3 regions of the Bradyrhizobium sp. URHA0013 genome follow, and region 2 is predicted to be linked to each of the others. Evidence: predicted binding sites of a transcription regulator. Region 2 holds the regulator's gene; each other region holds the start of a gene.
The links. Region 2 encodes HrcA, which represses chaperone genes, less so after heat shock. Its sites were predicted from a motif close to GTTAGCACTCNCNNNNNGNGAGTGCTAAC; they were not measured.

Region 1: a site for HrcA is predicted at 1,582-1,610, ahead of groES (co-chaperone GroES). Genes of this name have one in related genera too.
Region 3: a site for HrcA is predicted at 2,481-2,509, ahead of N551_RS0115790 (co-chaperone GroES). Genes of this name have one in related genera too.

What each region holds. Positions count from the first base shown of each region.
Region 1 is NZ_JADK01000003.1:302,552-306,829, forward strand. It holds gene N551_RS0101525 (protein phosphatase CheZ) at 1-632, shown strand, start outside; gene N551_RS0101530 (hypothetical protein) at 865-1,386, opposite strand; gene groES (co-chaperone GroES) at 1,700-1,996, shown strand; gene groL (chaperonin GroEL) at 2,141-3,772, shown strand; gene N551_RS0101545 (hypothetical protein) at 3,974-4,278, shown strand, end outside.
Region 2 is NZ_JADK01000003.1:1,283,902-1,288,179, forward strand. It holds gene pncA (bifunctional nicotinamidase/pyrazinamidase) at 69-791, shown strand; gene grpE (nucleotide exchange factor GrpE) at 867-1,481, opposite strand; gene hrcA (heat-inducible transcriptional repressor HrcA) at 1,578-2,666, opposite strand; gene rph (ribonuclease PH) at 2,848-3,561, shown strand; gene rdgB (RdgB/HAM1 family non-canonical purine NTP pyrophosphatase) at 3,573-4,208, shown strand; gene hemW (radical SAM family heme chaperone HemW) at 4,225-4,278, shown strand, end outside.
Region 3 is NZ_JADK01000009.1:191,118-195,395, forward strand. It holds gene lepB (signal peptidase I) at 1-169, shown strand, start outside; partial or broken gene N551_RS39680 (hypothetical protein) at 159-212, shown strand; gene groL (chaperonin GroEL) at 439-2,079, opposite strand; gene N551_RS0115790 (co-chaperone GroES) at 2,124-2,438, opposite strand; gene N551_RS0115795 (usg protein) at 2,815-3,102, shown strand; gene N551_RS0115800 (cupin domain-containing protein) at 3,205-3,744, shown strand; gene N551_RS0115805 (tetratricopeptide repeat protein) at 3,757-4,278, opposite strand, start outside.

The DNA.
Region 1 (4,278 bases), 980 kb from region 2:
CGCCCTTGTCCGGCAGCGCCGCCATGGCGGCGATCGACGCCTCCACTGCCCACGAGCTCTCCGAAGCCCGTACCATGCTCGATACTTACCGGGCGCAGATCGAGCAGTGCGAGAAGCTGAAGGTCGAGCTCGACCTCATCCACGACGCCATCGACCGCACCAAGCGCGAGATCGCGACACTGCACGGCAAGAGCTTCGACGGCGGCGAAATGGCCAAGGTCAATGGCGAGCTCGGCGCGGTCGTCGGCGGCACCGAACAGGCGACCCAGCAGATCCTCGAAGCCGCCGAGTCGATCGACCAGGCGGCCAGCGCGATGGCCAAGGTGCAATCGGCCGATCAGCAGAAGCGGCTGGCCGACGATATCCAGGAACGCGTCATCTCGATTTTCGAAGCCTGCAACTTCCAGGACCTGACCGGCCAGCGCATCAGCAAGGTCATGAGCACGATGAAGTTCATCGAGCAGCACATCAATTCCATGATGGAGATCTGGGGCGGCGTCGACGCGATCAAGTCCCACGTCGTGCCGCAGGTCGACACCCGCAGCGATGACGACAAGCTTCTCAACGGCCCGAAGCTCGCAGGCGACGTCGGCCACGCCTCGCAGGACGACATCGACGCGCTGTTCGACTGAGCGGACGCGACACTCCGGAAAAACAAAACGCCGGCGCACGCCGGCGTTTTTTTCGTCATTGCGACACCGCGTTCTCTTCTCCCCTTGTGGGAGAAGGTGGCGCGAAGCGCCGGATGAGGGATTGGCTCCGCAAACTCAGGTGAGAATTATGATCGGGGAGAGAGACCCCTCACCCGTCTCGCCGCTTTGCGGCGAGCCACCCTCTCCCGCAAGGGGAGAGGGCAAAAGTAAATTACGCCCTCGGCGCGCAGCGGACGTAGACCATGTTGCCGTAGCGGGTGGCGGCGTCCTTGTCGATGAAGCGGGTGATGAGGACGCGGCCGTCGAAGGAGACGATCTCGCGGTCCTGCTCGCCGGGCGTCGGACCCGCCGGCCCGATATAGTTCTTGCCGCTGGGCGAACCCTTCAGCCGCAGCTCCTGCGGTGTTGCCTGGTCCGCCAGATGCATGATCACGCCGCCGGAGGAGCCGGCCGTGATCACATAAGGATTTTTGCATTGGGCCCGGGCGGCAGCCTCGGTGCGGGCGCGGTCCGCCGGGTTCTGGAACGAGGCGAGGCCCCAGCGCCCGACGATCTCGTCGGCGCGGATCGACGCGGGCATTTCCGGACCGGTGCCGGGCTCGGCCTCGGGGGGCGGTGAGGACGAAGAAAAGGACGGCAGGCTCATGCCGCCGCCGCAGGCGCCAAGCAGCAGCGCCAGGCAAGAAGCCGCCGCCAGATTGGCGACCGTGCGCGCGTGAGCTGAACTGATCATGGCATTCCCCCGGACAAAACCATGGCCGCACCCCTTACGCAGCCAAGCGCAAAACCGCTGCCGGAGCAATGACGTCCTTTAATACGCCGGCGCCCCGAACAAGTTTCCAACGTCACCATCCTATATCCGTCTCACCAATCGCTTAACCACCTTTGCTTGACAGGATCGCGGCCAAGCCATATTCCCGGGCGGACCATTAGCACTCTGAAAGATGGATTGCTAACGCGCGCCGATCGATCCTCGAGAAGGGTGGACGGAAGCGCCGCCCGCCCACTTTCACTCCTTCCGAAGCGAGCCTCCAAAGGGAAACGTCATGACTAAATCCAAATTTCGTCCGCTGCATGACCGTGTCGTGGTCAAACGTATCGACGCCGAGTCAAAGACCAAGGGCGGCATCATCATTCCGGACACGGCCAAGGAAAAGCCGTCCCAGGGCGAAGTCGTCGCCGTCGGCCCCGGTGGCCGCGACGAGGCCGGCAAGCTGATCCCGATCGACCTCAAGGTCGGCGACCGTGTGCTGTTTGGCAAGTGGTCGGGCACCGAGGTCAAGATCGACAACGATGAGCTCCTGATCATGAAGGAGTCGGACATCATGGGTGTGATGGCCTAAGGCCAGACGCCTGAACGGCCGCTGAATGCATGCCCGGGTCACTCGATCCGGGCATGCATCATTCCGCCGGGTTCGATCGCGGACCCCGGGAATGAGGCGACCCAATAAGCAAGACACATCACGAAACAAGAGGAATTGCAGACCATGGCTGCCAAAGACGTCAAGTTTTCCGGAGACGCGCGCGATCGCATGCTGCGCGGCGTCGACATTCTCGCCAACGCCGTCAAGGTGACGCTCGGCCCGAAGGGCCGCAACGTGCTCATCGAGAAGTCGTTCGGCGCGCCCCGCATCACCAAGGACGGCGTCACCGTCGCCAAGGAGATCGAGCTCGAGGACAAGTTCGAGAACATGGGCGCCCAGATGGTGCGTGAGGTCGCCTCCAAGACCAACGACCTCGCCGGCGACGGCACCACCACCGCGACCGTGCTGGCCCAGTCCATCGTGCGCGAAGGCGCCAAGTCGGTTGCCGCCGGCATGAACCCGATGGACCTCAAGCGCGGCATCGACATCGCGGTCGCCGCCGTCGTCAAGGACATCGAGAAGCGCGCCAAGCCGGTCGCCGCCTCCTCCGAGGTCGCCCAGGTCGGCACCATCTCGGCCAACGGCGATGCCGCCATCGGCAAGATGATCGCGCAGGCGATGCAGAAGGTCGGCAACGAGGGCGTCATCACCGTCGAGGAGAACAAGTCGCTCGACACCGAGGTGGACATCGTCGAGGGCATGAAGTTCGACCGCGGCTATCTGTCACCCTACTTCGTCACCAACCCCGAGAAGATGACCGCCGAGCTCGAGGATGCCTACATCCTCCTGCACGAGAAGAAGCTGTCCGGCCTGCAGGCCATGCTGCCGGTGCTGGAAGCCGTGGTGCAGTCTGGCAAGCCGCTCGTCATCATCGCCGAGGACGTCGAGGGCGAGGCTCTGGCTACCCTGGTCGTCAACCGCCTCCGTGGCGGCCTGAAGGTCGCCGCCGTCAAGGCGCCGGGCTTCGGCGACCGCCGCAAGGCCATGCTCGAGGACCTCGCGATCCTCACCGGTGGGCAACTGATCTCCGAAGACCTCGGCATGAAGCTCGAGAACGTCACGGTGAAGATGCTTGGGCGCGCGGGCAAGGTGGTGATCGACAAGGAGAACACCACGATCGTCAAGGGCGCCGGCAAGAAGCCGGAGATCGAGGCCCGCGTCGGCCAGATCAAGGCCCAGATCGAGGAAACCACCTCGGATTACGACCGTGAGAAGCTCCAGGAGCGCCTCGCCAAGCTCGCAGGCGGCGTCGCGGTGATCCGCGTCGGCGGTGCCACCGAGATCGAGGTCAAGGAGAAGAAGGACCGCGTCGAGGACGCGCTCAACGCCACCCGCGCCGCGGTGCAGGAGGGCATCGTTCCCGGCGGCGGCGTCGCGCTGCTCCGCGCCAAGAAGGCGGTTGGCCGTCTCACCAACGCCAATGCCGACGTCCAGGCCGGCATCAACATCGTGCTGAAGGCGCTGGAAGCCCCGATCCGCCAGATCTCCGAGAACGCGGGCGTGGAAGGCTCGATCGTCGTCGGCAAGATCCTGGAGAACAAGTCCGAGACCTTCGGCTTCGACGCCCAGACCGAGGAGTATGTCGACATGGTCGAGAAGGGCATCATCGACCCCGCCAAGGTGGTGCGCACCGCGCTCCAGGACGCCGCCTCGATCGCCGGCCTGCTGGTGACCACCGAGGCCATGGTCGCCGAGTCGCCGAAGAAGGACGCCGCGCCCGGCATGCCGGCCGGTGGCGGCATGGGCGGCTTCTAAGACCGATCCTTAGCCCACAGTGTTGCGAAGGCCGCCTCCGGGCGGCCTTCTTTTTTGGCAATCATGGCCCGTGCTTTCCAATTCAACCGGCGGCCAAAACCCACTACGGTGACGCCCGATTCGAATTGTTTGGGCCTGATCTCAACGGAAAACCACTTCACACTTTCCGGATCATGCCCCATTGCCCCGGGGATTTCGTCGATGCGCGCGCTTGTGTTTTGCTCCACGGCCGTTCTGGCGGCTCTGCTTGCAGGTTCGCCTGAGGTCGCATCCGCCCAGATGAAGCTGGCGCCGAAGGCCACGGCGCCCGGCGGCGTCGAGACGCGCTATTTCACCTCGATCGACGGGCTGATGGATGGCAATGCCGACGTGATCCTGAAGGAGACACGCCAGGGCAAGACCGTCACCGCAGCCGTGCTCGACGTCTGCTATCCCGTCGCGAAGAATTCCGACCGCAAGGACCGCTTCGTCGTCAATCTCCAGGTCGCGGGCCAGAACCTGACGGG
Region 2 (4,278 bases):
GCTTCTGTTCGTATACGAACGGAACTAGGCTCCCCTTCCGTTGAGTTCATCCTGGAGGGAGGCGAATGATGCTGGATCGGCGACAAGTCTTGGCGGCGCTCGGGACGAGCGCGCTCGTGGCGCTCGCGCCAACCGCGATTCTTGCGGCCACATCGATCAAGCCGGACGATGCATCCGCGCTGCTCGTGATCGACGTGCAGAATTGCTTCCTGCCCGGCGGCAGCCTTGCCGTGAAGGAAGGCGAGCAGGTGGTGCCGGTCATCAACAAGATCTCGAAAGCGTTTTCGAACGTGGTGATGACGCAAGACTGGCACACGCAAGGCCATGTTTCCTTCGCATCAGTCCACGCCGGCAAGAAGCCGTTCGAGACCGTCGATCTTCCCTACGGCAAGCAGGTGCTGTGGCCCGACCATTGCGTGCAGGGCACCGACGGCGCCGCGCTGTCGAAAGACCTTGCGATCCCGCACGCCGAGCTCATCATCCGCAAGGGTTTTCACAAGGACGTCGACAGCTATTCGGCCTTCCTCGAAGCCGATGGCAAGACCTCGACCGGCCTTGCCGGCTATCTGAAGGGGCGCAAGATCAAGCGTGTCTTCGTCGCGGGGCTGGCGACGGATTTCTGCGTGGCCTGGACCGCGCTCGACGCGCGCAAGGCGGGCTTCGAGGTCTATGTGGTGGAAGACGCCTGCCGCGGCATCGACAATCAGGGTTCGCTCGCAAAAGCCTGGGCCGATATGGCCAAGGCCGGCGTGAAGCGGATTCAGTCCGCGGATATCGCGGCGAGCGCGTAAGAGGCGCGACCGAACTGCAAGACCCTCATCCCGAGGAGCGCGCTTCTTAGCGCGCCTCCTCACCATGAGGATCGATCAGTTCGCCGCGCCGTTCGGCTCGTTGCTGTTGGCGGGCGCGGCCTTGGCGCCGCCCTTGGCGACACCGACCAAGGCAGGACGCAGCACGCGCTCGCCGATGGTGTAGCCGGCCTGCATGACCTGCACGACGGTGCCCGCGGGCACCGATGCATCGGGCACCTCGAACATCGCCTGCTGGAAGTTCGGGTCGAACTTCTGGCCAAGGGGGTCGAACTTCTTCACGCCGTGTTTTTCCAGCGCGCTGAGCAGCGAGCGCTCGGTCAGCTCGACGCCCTCGATCAGCGAGGCGAGGCCTGCATCGGCCGCCGCACGGGCCTCGGCCGGAACGGCATCGAGCGCGCGCTGGAGGTTGTCGGCGATGTCGAGCACGTCGCGGGCAAAGCCCGTGACGCCGTAGAGCTTGGAGTCCGCGACCTCCTTGGCAGTGCGCTTGCGCAAATTCTCCATCTCGGCCAGCGTCCGCAGCATGCGGTCGCGCGCCTCGGCGACTTCCTTCTGCAGAAGCTCGACCGAGCCCGGCTCGGGATCGTCGGGCATGATGTAGGGTTTTGACACCACGGGCTCGCCGGCCGCAGCACTCGTGTCTTCGGGTTGCCGGTCTCGATCGGTCATCGGCTCTCTTTTCGCATTCGTCTCAGGGGGTTTCTGGCCCGCATATCGTGCTTCGGGCGCCGAAAATCAAGCTCCCGTGATCGGGGGAGACGCCGGTCAGCCCCCCAGGAGCCGGCTGACGATGCGGGCAGCGTAGTCCACGGTCGGGATCACGCGGGCATAATTCAGCCGCGTCGGCCCGATCACACCCAAAACGCCGACGATATGGCCGGCAGCGTCCCGATAGGGCGAGATGATGGTGGACGAGCCCGACAGCGAGAACAGCTTGTTCTCACTGCCGATGAAGATCCGCACGCCTTCCGCAGTCTCGGCCCGCCCGAGCAGGTCGATGACCCCGCGCTTGGTCTCGAGATCGTCGAACAGCAGGCGAACGCGCTCGAGATCCTCCAGCGCATGCAAATCCTCGAGCAGATTGGCGTGGCCGCGGACGATGAGCTGCCGATCCTCGTTCTCGCCGCCCGACCAGCTGGCAATCCCGGCCGAGATCACCTTATGCGTCAGCTGATCGAGCTCGGTGCGCGCCTCTCCGAGCGCGGTCTCGAGTTCCAGCCGCGCCTCGGCCAGGGTCCGGCCCCGGATCCGCGCATTGAGGAAGTTGCCGGCTTCGGTCAACGCCGAGGATGGAACTCCCGGCGGCAGCGTCAAAACGCGGTTTTCGACCTGCCCGTCCTCGCCGACCAGGATCACCAATGCCTTTTCCGGTTCCAAGCGGACGAATTCGATATGTTTCAGCCGCGCATTGGATTTCGGCGTCAGCACGACCGCGGCAGCGCGGGTCAGGCCGGAGAGCCGCGTCAATGCCTCCTCGAGCGCAGCCTCCACCGATTGCGCGTGGCCCACGGAGGTCAACTGGCTCTGGATCGCCTGCCGTTCACTGTCATTGAGGTCGCCGACCTGCATCAGGGCATCGACGAAGAAGCGCAGGCCGAGTTCCGTCGGCAGCCGGCCGGCGGAGGTGTGCGGGGCGTAGATCAAGCCGAGCTGTTCCAGGTCGGCCATGACGTTGCGGACGGAAGCGGGCGACAGCGGCATGGCGATCAGGCGCGAAATATTGCGCGAGCCCACCGGCTCCCCGGTCGCGAGGTAGCTTTCGACGATTTGACGAAAGATGTCTCGGGAACGCTCGTTGAGCTGGGCGAGGCCCGCGCGCGGCGCGATCAGATGGATCGGATCGTGATGGGCCACAGACCGTAACTCCTCTCAGATACAGCTAATTTGTCTATCCCTGGGGCTTCTGACAAGCGTGGCGTTCGCGGATTGAAAATCGGGGGTGAATAAGGCCTCGATCTTCCCCCTTGCCGCCCACCCTCACCCCCCCTACAAGCACCGCCAACAGCCCTTTTCCGAGAGTTTTGGAGGATTTCCCATGCGGCCAAGCCGCCGTGCGCCCGACGAATTGCGCCCCGTGACGCTGGAGCGCGGCGTGGTCAAATATGCGGAAGGCTCGTGCCTGGTGAAATTCGGCGACACCCACGTGCTGGTCACCGCCACGCTGGAAGACCGCCTGCCGCCGTGGCTCAAGGGCCAGGGCCGTGGCTGGGTCACCGCCGAATACGGCATGCTGCCGCGCGCGACCTCGGAACGCACCCGCCGCGAGGCCTCGGCAGGAAAGCAGAGCGGCCGCACCGTCGAAATTCAGCGCCTGATCGGCCGCTCGCTTCGCACCATCATCAATCTCGAAGCGCTCGGTGAGCGCCAGATCACGGTCGATTGCGACGTGCTCCAGGCCGACGGCGGCACCCGCACGGCCTCGATCACCGGCGCCTGGGTCGCCCTCGCCGATTGCATCACCTGGATGAAGGCGCGCAACATGGTCAAAGCCAATGTGTTGCGCGACAACGTCGCCGCGATCTCCTGCGGCATCTACAAGGGCACGCCCGTGCTCGACCTCGACTATGCCGAGGACTCCGAAGCCGATACCGACGCCAATTTCGTCATGACGGGCGATGGCCGCATCATCGAAGTCCAGGGCACCGCGGAACGCGAGCCGTTCACGGAAGCCGAGTTCCTGGCGCTGATGGCGCTGGCGCGCAAGGGCGTGGCGCGTCTCGTGGACTTGCAGAAACTGGCGGTAGCGTAGTCAATAGGCCGATGCATCGCCGAATCACCGGAAAGCTCGTCATCGCGACCCATAATCCCGGCAAGCTCGCCGAGATGAAGGAGCTGCTCGCGCCTTACGGCATCGAGGCGGTGTCGGCCGGCGAATTAGGCCTTCCGGAGCCGGAAGAGACCGGAAACGATTTCCGCAGCAACGCCGCGATCAAGGCGATCGCGGCAGCGCAGGCGACCAAGCTGCCGTCCTTCGCCGATGATTCCGGCATCGTGGTCGACGCGCTCGACGGCGCGCCCGGCATCTACTCGGCGCGCTGGGCCGGGCCGAACAAGGATTTTGCCGCGGCAATGGCGCAGATCGAACGACTGTTGCAGGAGCGCGGCGCGACCACGCCCGCCAAGCGCAAGGCGCATTTCGTTTCCGCGCTCTGCGTCGCATGGCCCGACGATCATCTCGAAGAGGTCGAGGCGCGCGTCGACGGCACGCTGGTGTGGCCGCCGCGCGGCACCGCCGGCTTCGGCTACGACCCGATGTTTTTGCCCGACGGCCACAGCCGCACCTTCGGCGAGATGGAGAGCATCGAGAAGCATGGCCTGCCGCCGCTCGGTCTCGGCCTGTCGCACCGTGCCCGCGCCTTCGTGAAACTGGCGGAGATCTGCCTTGAGCCGCGCTAGAGCGTTTTCGAGCGAAGTGGATACCGGTTCGCGCCAGGAAAACGCGTCAAAACAAGAATCCGAAGCCTTC
Region 3 (4,278 bases), on a different contig from region 2:
GGTTGCCGGCTCCACTTGCGGCGCGGATGACGCTGCGAAGGCCAAGCGCTGGCGCGAGACGCTGCCGAACGGCGGCCTCCTACGTGACGCAGGACTGCGTCGACAACGGCTACTACGACAACACCGACGTCTACACCGTGCCGCCGGGCCATTTCTTCGTGCTCGGTGATAACAGAGACAACTCGAGCGACAGCCGCGTGATGTCGTCGATCGGATTCGTGCCGATGGATAATCTGGTAGGCAAGGTGACGAGGATATTCTGGTCGCTCGACCAGCACGGCGAGCCGCACATGGAGCGGCTGGGGAAGGTGTGGTGAGGCCGTCCCGTCATTTCGGGCCCGGCGCTGCGCGCCGCTCTGGAATGAGGAGCGGAGAAAACAAAAACCCCGGCATCGCTGCCGGGGTTTCGCATTTTGTCGTTTGCCGGAATGGCTGGACTTAGAAATCCATGCCGCCCATGCCGCCGCCCGGGGGCATCGCGGGACCGGAGCCGCCCTTCTTGGGCAGCTCGGCGACCATGGCTTCCGTGGTGATCAGGAGAGCCGCAACCGAAGCCGCGTTCTGGATCGCCGCGCGAACCACCTTGGTCGGGTCGATGATGCCCTTCTTGACGAGATCGCCGTATTCGCCGGTCTGCGAGTCGAAGCCGTAAGCGTACGACTTGTTCTCGAGGATCTTGCCGACGATCACGGAGCCGTCTTCACCGGCGTTGATCGCGATCTGCCGAGCCGGCGCGGAGAGCGCCTTGCGCACGATCTCGACGCCGGTCTTCTGGTCGTCGTTCTTGGTGCGCAGGCCCTTGAGCTGCTCGGAGGCACGGAGCAGGGCGACGCCGCCGCCCGGGACGATGCCTTCCTCGACCGCGGCGCGGGTCGCATGCATCGCGTCATCGACGCGATCCTTGCGCTCCTTCACCTCGACCTCGGTCGCGCCGCCGACGCGGATCACCGCGACGCCGCCCGCGAGCTTGGCAAGACGCTCCTGGAGCTTCTCACGGTCGTAGTCCGAGGTGGTTTCCTCGATCTGCGCCTTGATCTGGGACACGCGCGCCTCGATGTCGGCCTTCTTGCCGGCGCCATTGACGATCGTGGTGTTCTCCTTGTCGATCATCACCTTCTTGGCGCGACCGAGCATGGCGAGCGTGACGTTCTCCATCTTGATGCCGAGATCTTCAGAGATCGCCTGACCACCGGTCAGAACCGCGATGTCCTGGAGCATGGCCTTGCGGCGATCGCCGAAGCCCGGAGCCTTGACGGCCGCGACCTTCAGACCACCGCGCAGACGGTTCACGACAAGCGTGGCCAAAGCTTCGCCTTCGACGTCTTCGGCGACGATGACCAGCGGCTTGCCGGTCTGCACCACGGCTTCGAGCAGCGGCAGCAGTTCGTTCAGGTTGGAGAGCTTCTTCTCGTTGATCAGGATGTAGGCGTCGTCGAATTCAACGCGCATCTTGTCGGCGTTGGTGACGAAGTAGGGCGAGATGTAGCCACGGTCGAACTGCATGCCTTCGACGACGTCGAGTTCGGTCTCGAGCGACTTGGCTTCCTCGACCGTGATGACGCCCTCGTTGCCGACCTTCTTCATGGCGTCGGAGAGGAACTTGCCGATTTCGGCGTCGCCGTTGGCGGAGATGGTGCCGACCTGGGCGATTTCCTCGTTCGAGGTGACCTTCTTGGAGTTCTTGACGAGGTCGGCGACCACGGCTTCCACCGCCATGTCGATACCGCGCTTGAGGTCCATCGGGTTCATGCCGGCGGCAACCGACTTGGCGCCTTCGCGCACGATCGCCTGGGCCAGCACGGTGGCCGTGGTGGTGCCGTCGCCGGCCGCGTCAGCGGACTTGGAGGCGACTTCGCGCACCATTTGCGCGCCCATGTTCTCGAACTTGTCGTCGAGCTCGATCTCCTTGGCGACGGTGACGCCGTCCTTGGTGATGCGGGGAGCGCCGAACGACTTGTCGAGGACGACGTTGCGGCCCTTGGGGCCGAGAGTGACCTTCACCGCGTTGGCGAGGATGTCGACGCCGCGAAGCATCTTGTCGCGTGCATCGACGCCGAATTTGACTTCTTTAGCTGCCATCTGAATTTTTCCTTGAGAGGTTTAGCTGGGGGAGAGAGGGGCTCTTAGGCCGCCTTCTTCTTGGAAGCGGGGACGTCGAGGACGCCCATGATGTCGCTTTCCTTCATGATCAGCAGATCGACGTTGTCGATCTTGACCTCAGTGCCGGACCACTTGCCGAACAGCACGCGGTCGCCGACCTTCAGGTCGATCGGGATCAGCTTGCCTGCTTCGTCGCGGCCACCCGGGCCCACGGCGACGATCTCGCCCTGCGAGGGCTTTTCCTTGGCCGTGTCGGGAATGATGATGCCGCCAGCGGTCTTCTCTTCTGCGTCGATGCGCTTGACCACGACGCGGTCGTGAAGCGGACGGAATTTCATGCAGTTCTCCTAAGCTTTTGCACAAGTTGGGAATTTTGGGTTGTTAGCAGTCTACGCCCGCGAGTGCTAGCACAGGCACAGCTGAGATAAGGCAGGATTTTGGCGGGAGCAAGGGCTTGTAGCAGAAAAATAGCACTCGGAAGCGCCGCCTGCCAAAATCTCTTTCCATCGTTAATCGCGCTCCGCGCCCGTATTAGCACGGAGCCGCATCTGCTGCTAACGCATTGAATTTCAACAGCTTGTTAAACTTTTGGGCTTGAGATGGATTGTCAGTTTGCGTCACATTTCACTCATGTGAGCGCATCTCCACCGGGTGGCTCGTAGGGCGTACCGGAAAGCCACCCCTTGAATATGCGCTCCTGCAAAGGAGGTTGGCATGGTCTCGCGAGTTGGGGTTGTTTCCGACGACTTCCGGAAACAGGTGCTGGGTTACGGGCTGACGACAGCCGAAATTCTCTACCGGATGCCGGATCATCGCTCGTTGCTCCAGACCTATGTCTGGCAGAACTACGACATGTTTCCGAAATTTCCGGCGCTGACGGATTTCCTGGCGTTCTGGCAGAAGAAGCTCGACGGTCCGCTGTTCTCGGTCACGGTCGCGCATTCCAAGCTGATCAAGCCGGCCGAGCTGCGCGCGGTCGACGGCGTATTCCGGCTGCATTGAAGGCGAGCGTGGTGCTGTAGGGTGGGTTACGCTGACGCTAACCCATCCTACGATTTCGCATTCCGTGCTAACCTCTCCCCTATAACAACAGGGGAGACCGCCATGGCCAAGAAAGCAAAATCGCGTAGCGCATCGCAGGCGGCGGTGAAGAAGCGAAGCGGGGCCAAACCCGCCGCACGATCGACGGCCCGCAAGGCGGTGAAGGCGAAAGCTCGCGCGACTCCGGCCAAGTCATCCGTCAAGAAACCGGCGCGGCCCAAGCAGCGCATCGCGATCAGCCATCATCGCGAGGAAGACTTCAAGGCCGACGGTTTGCGCACCTACGCGAAGTATCGCGATCTCGGCATCGCCGCTGCGAGCCACGGGCTGGCGCAAGCGCACGTGATCCGGCTGCAAGGCCCCTGCAATCCGGACGAGGTGTCGAAGCTGCACTTCCATGACGTCGAATTCCAGATGGTGTACGTGCTCAAGGGCTGGGTAAAGACCTATATAGACGGAGAGGGCGAGACGCTGATGAAAGAAGGCAGCGCCTGGACCCAGCCGCCGAAGATCAAGCACATGATCCTGGACTATTCGGACGACGTCGAACTGCTGGAGGTGATCCTGCCGGCCGAGTTCAGGACGGTGGAGTTGAAGGCGTAGGTGAAGCGGAGATCAGCCGCCGTCGTTGCAATAGCGTTTCCACATCGCGCGATAGGCGTCGTCCACCGCTTGCGCGTATGAGACGGGGTTGCCGGCGGCGGCAGCCCTGATCTGTCCGGGCAGTTCGCGGCGCAACTTATCGAGGTCGCCGATCTGTGCCCCACGGCTCGCTGCGATCTCGACATAGGCCTCATCGCTTTCCGCGACCCAGTCCGGCAGGCCCAACGCGGCGAGGATGGAGCCGGCAGCACGGCTCGGCAGACTGTGACCGAGCTTCGCCACTACCGGCACGCCCATCTGCAAGGCTTCCCACGTGCTGACGCCGCCATTCTGCGGGAATGGGTCGAGGCCAATATCGACGCGATTGAACGCTGCCAGATGTTCGTCTCGCGACGTGGCTCCGAGCAGATCGACGCGTTCGGCAGGCAACCGGCCAGCTGCAAACCGCGCCAGCAGATTGTCGCGGACCAGCTGAGCGTCCAGCGCAGTATCCTTGATCAGCAGTCGCGAACCCGGCACCCGCTCGAGAATCCT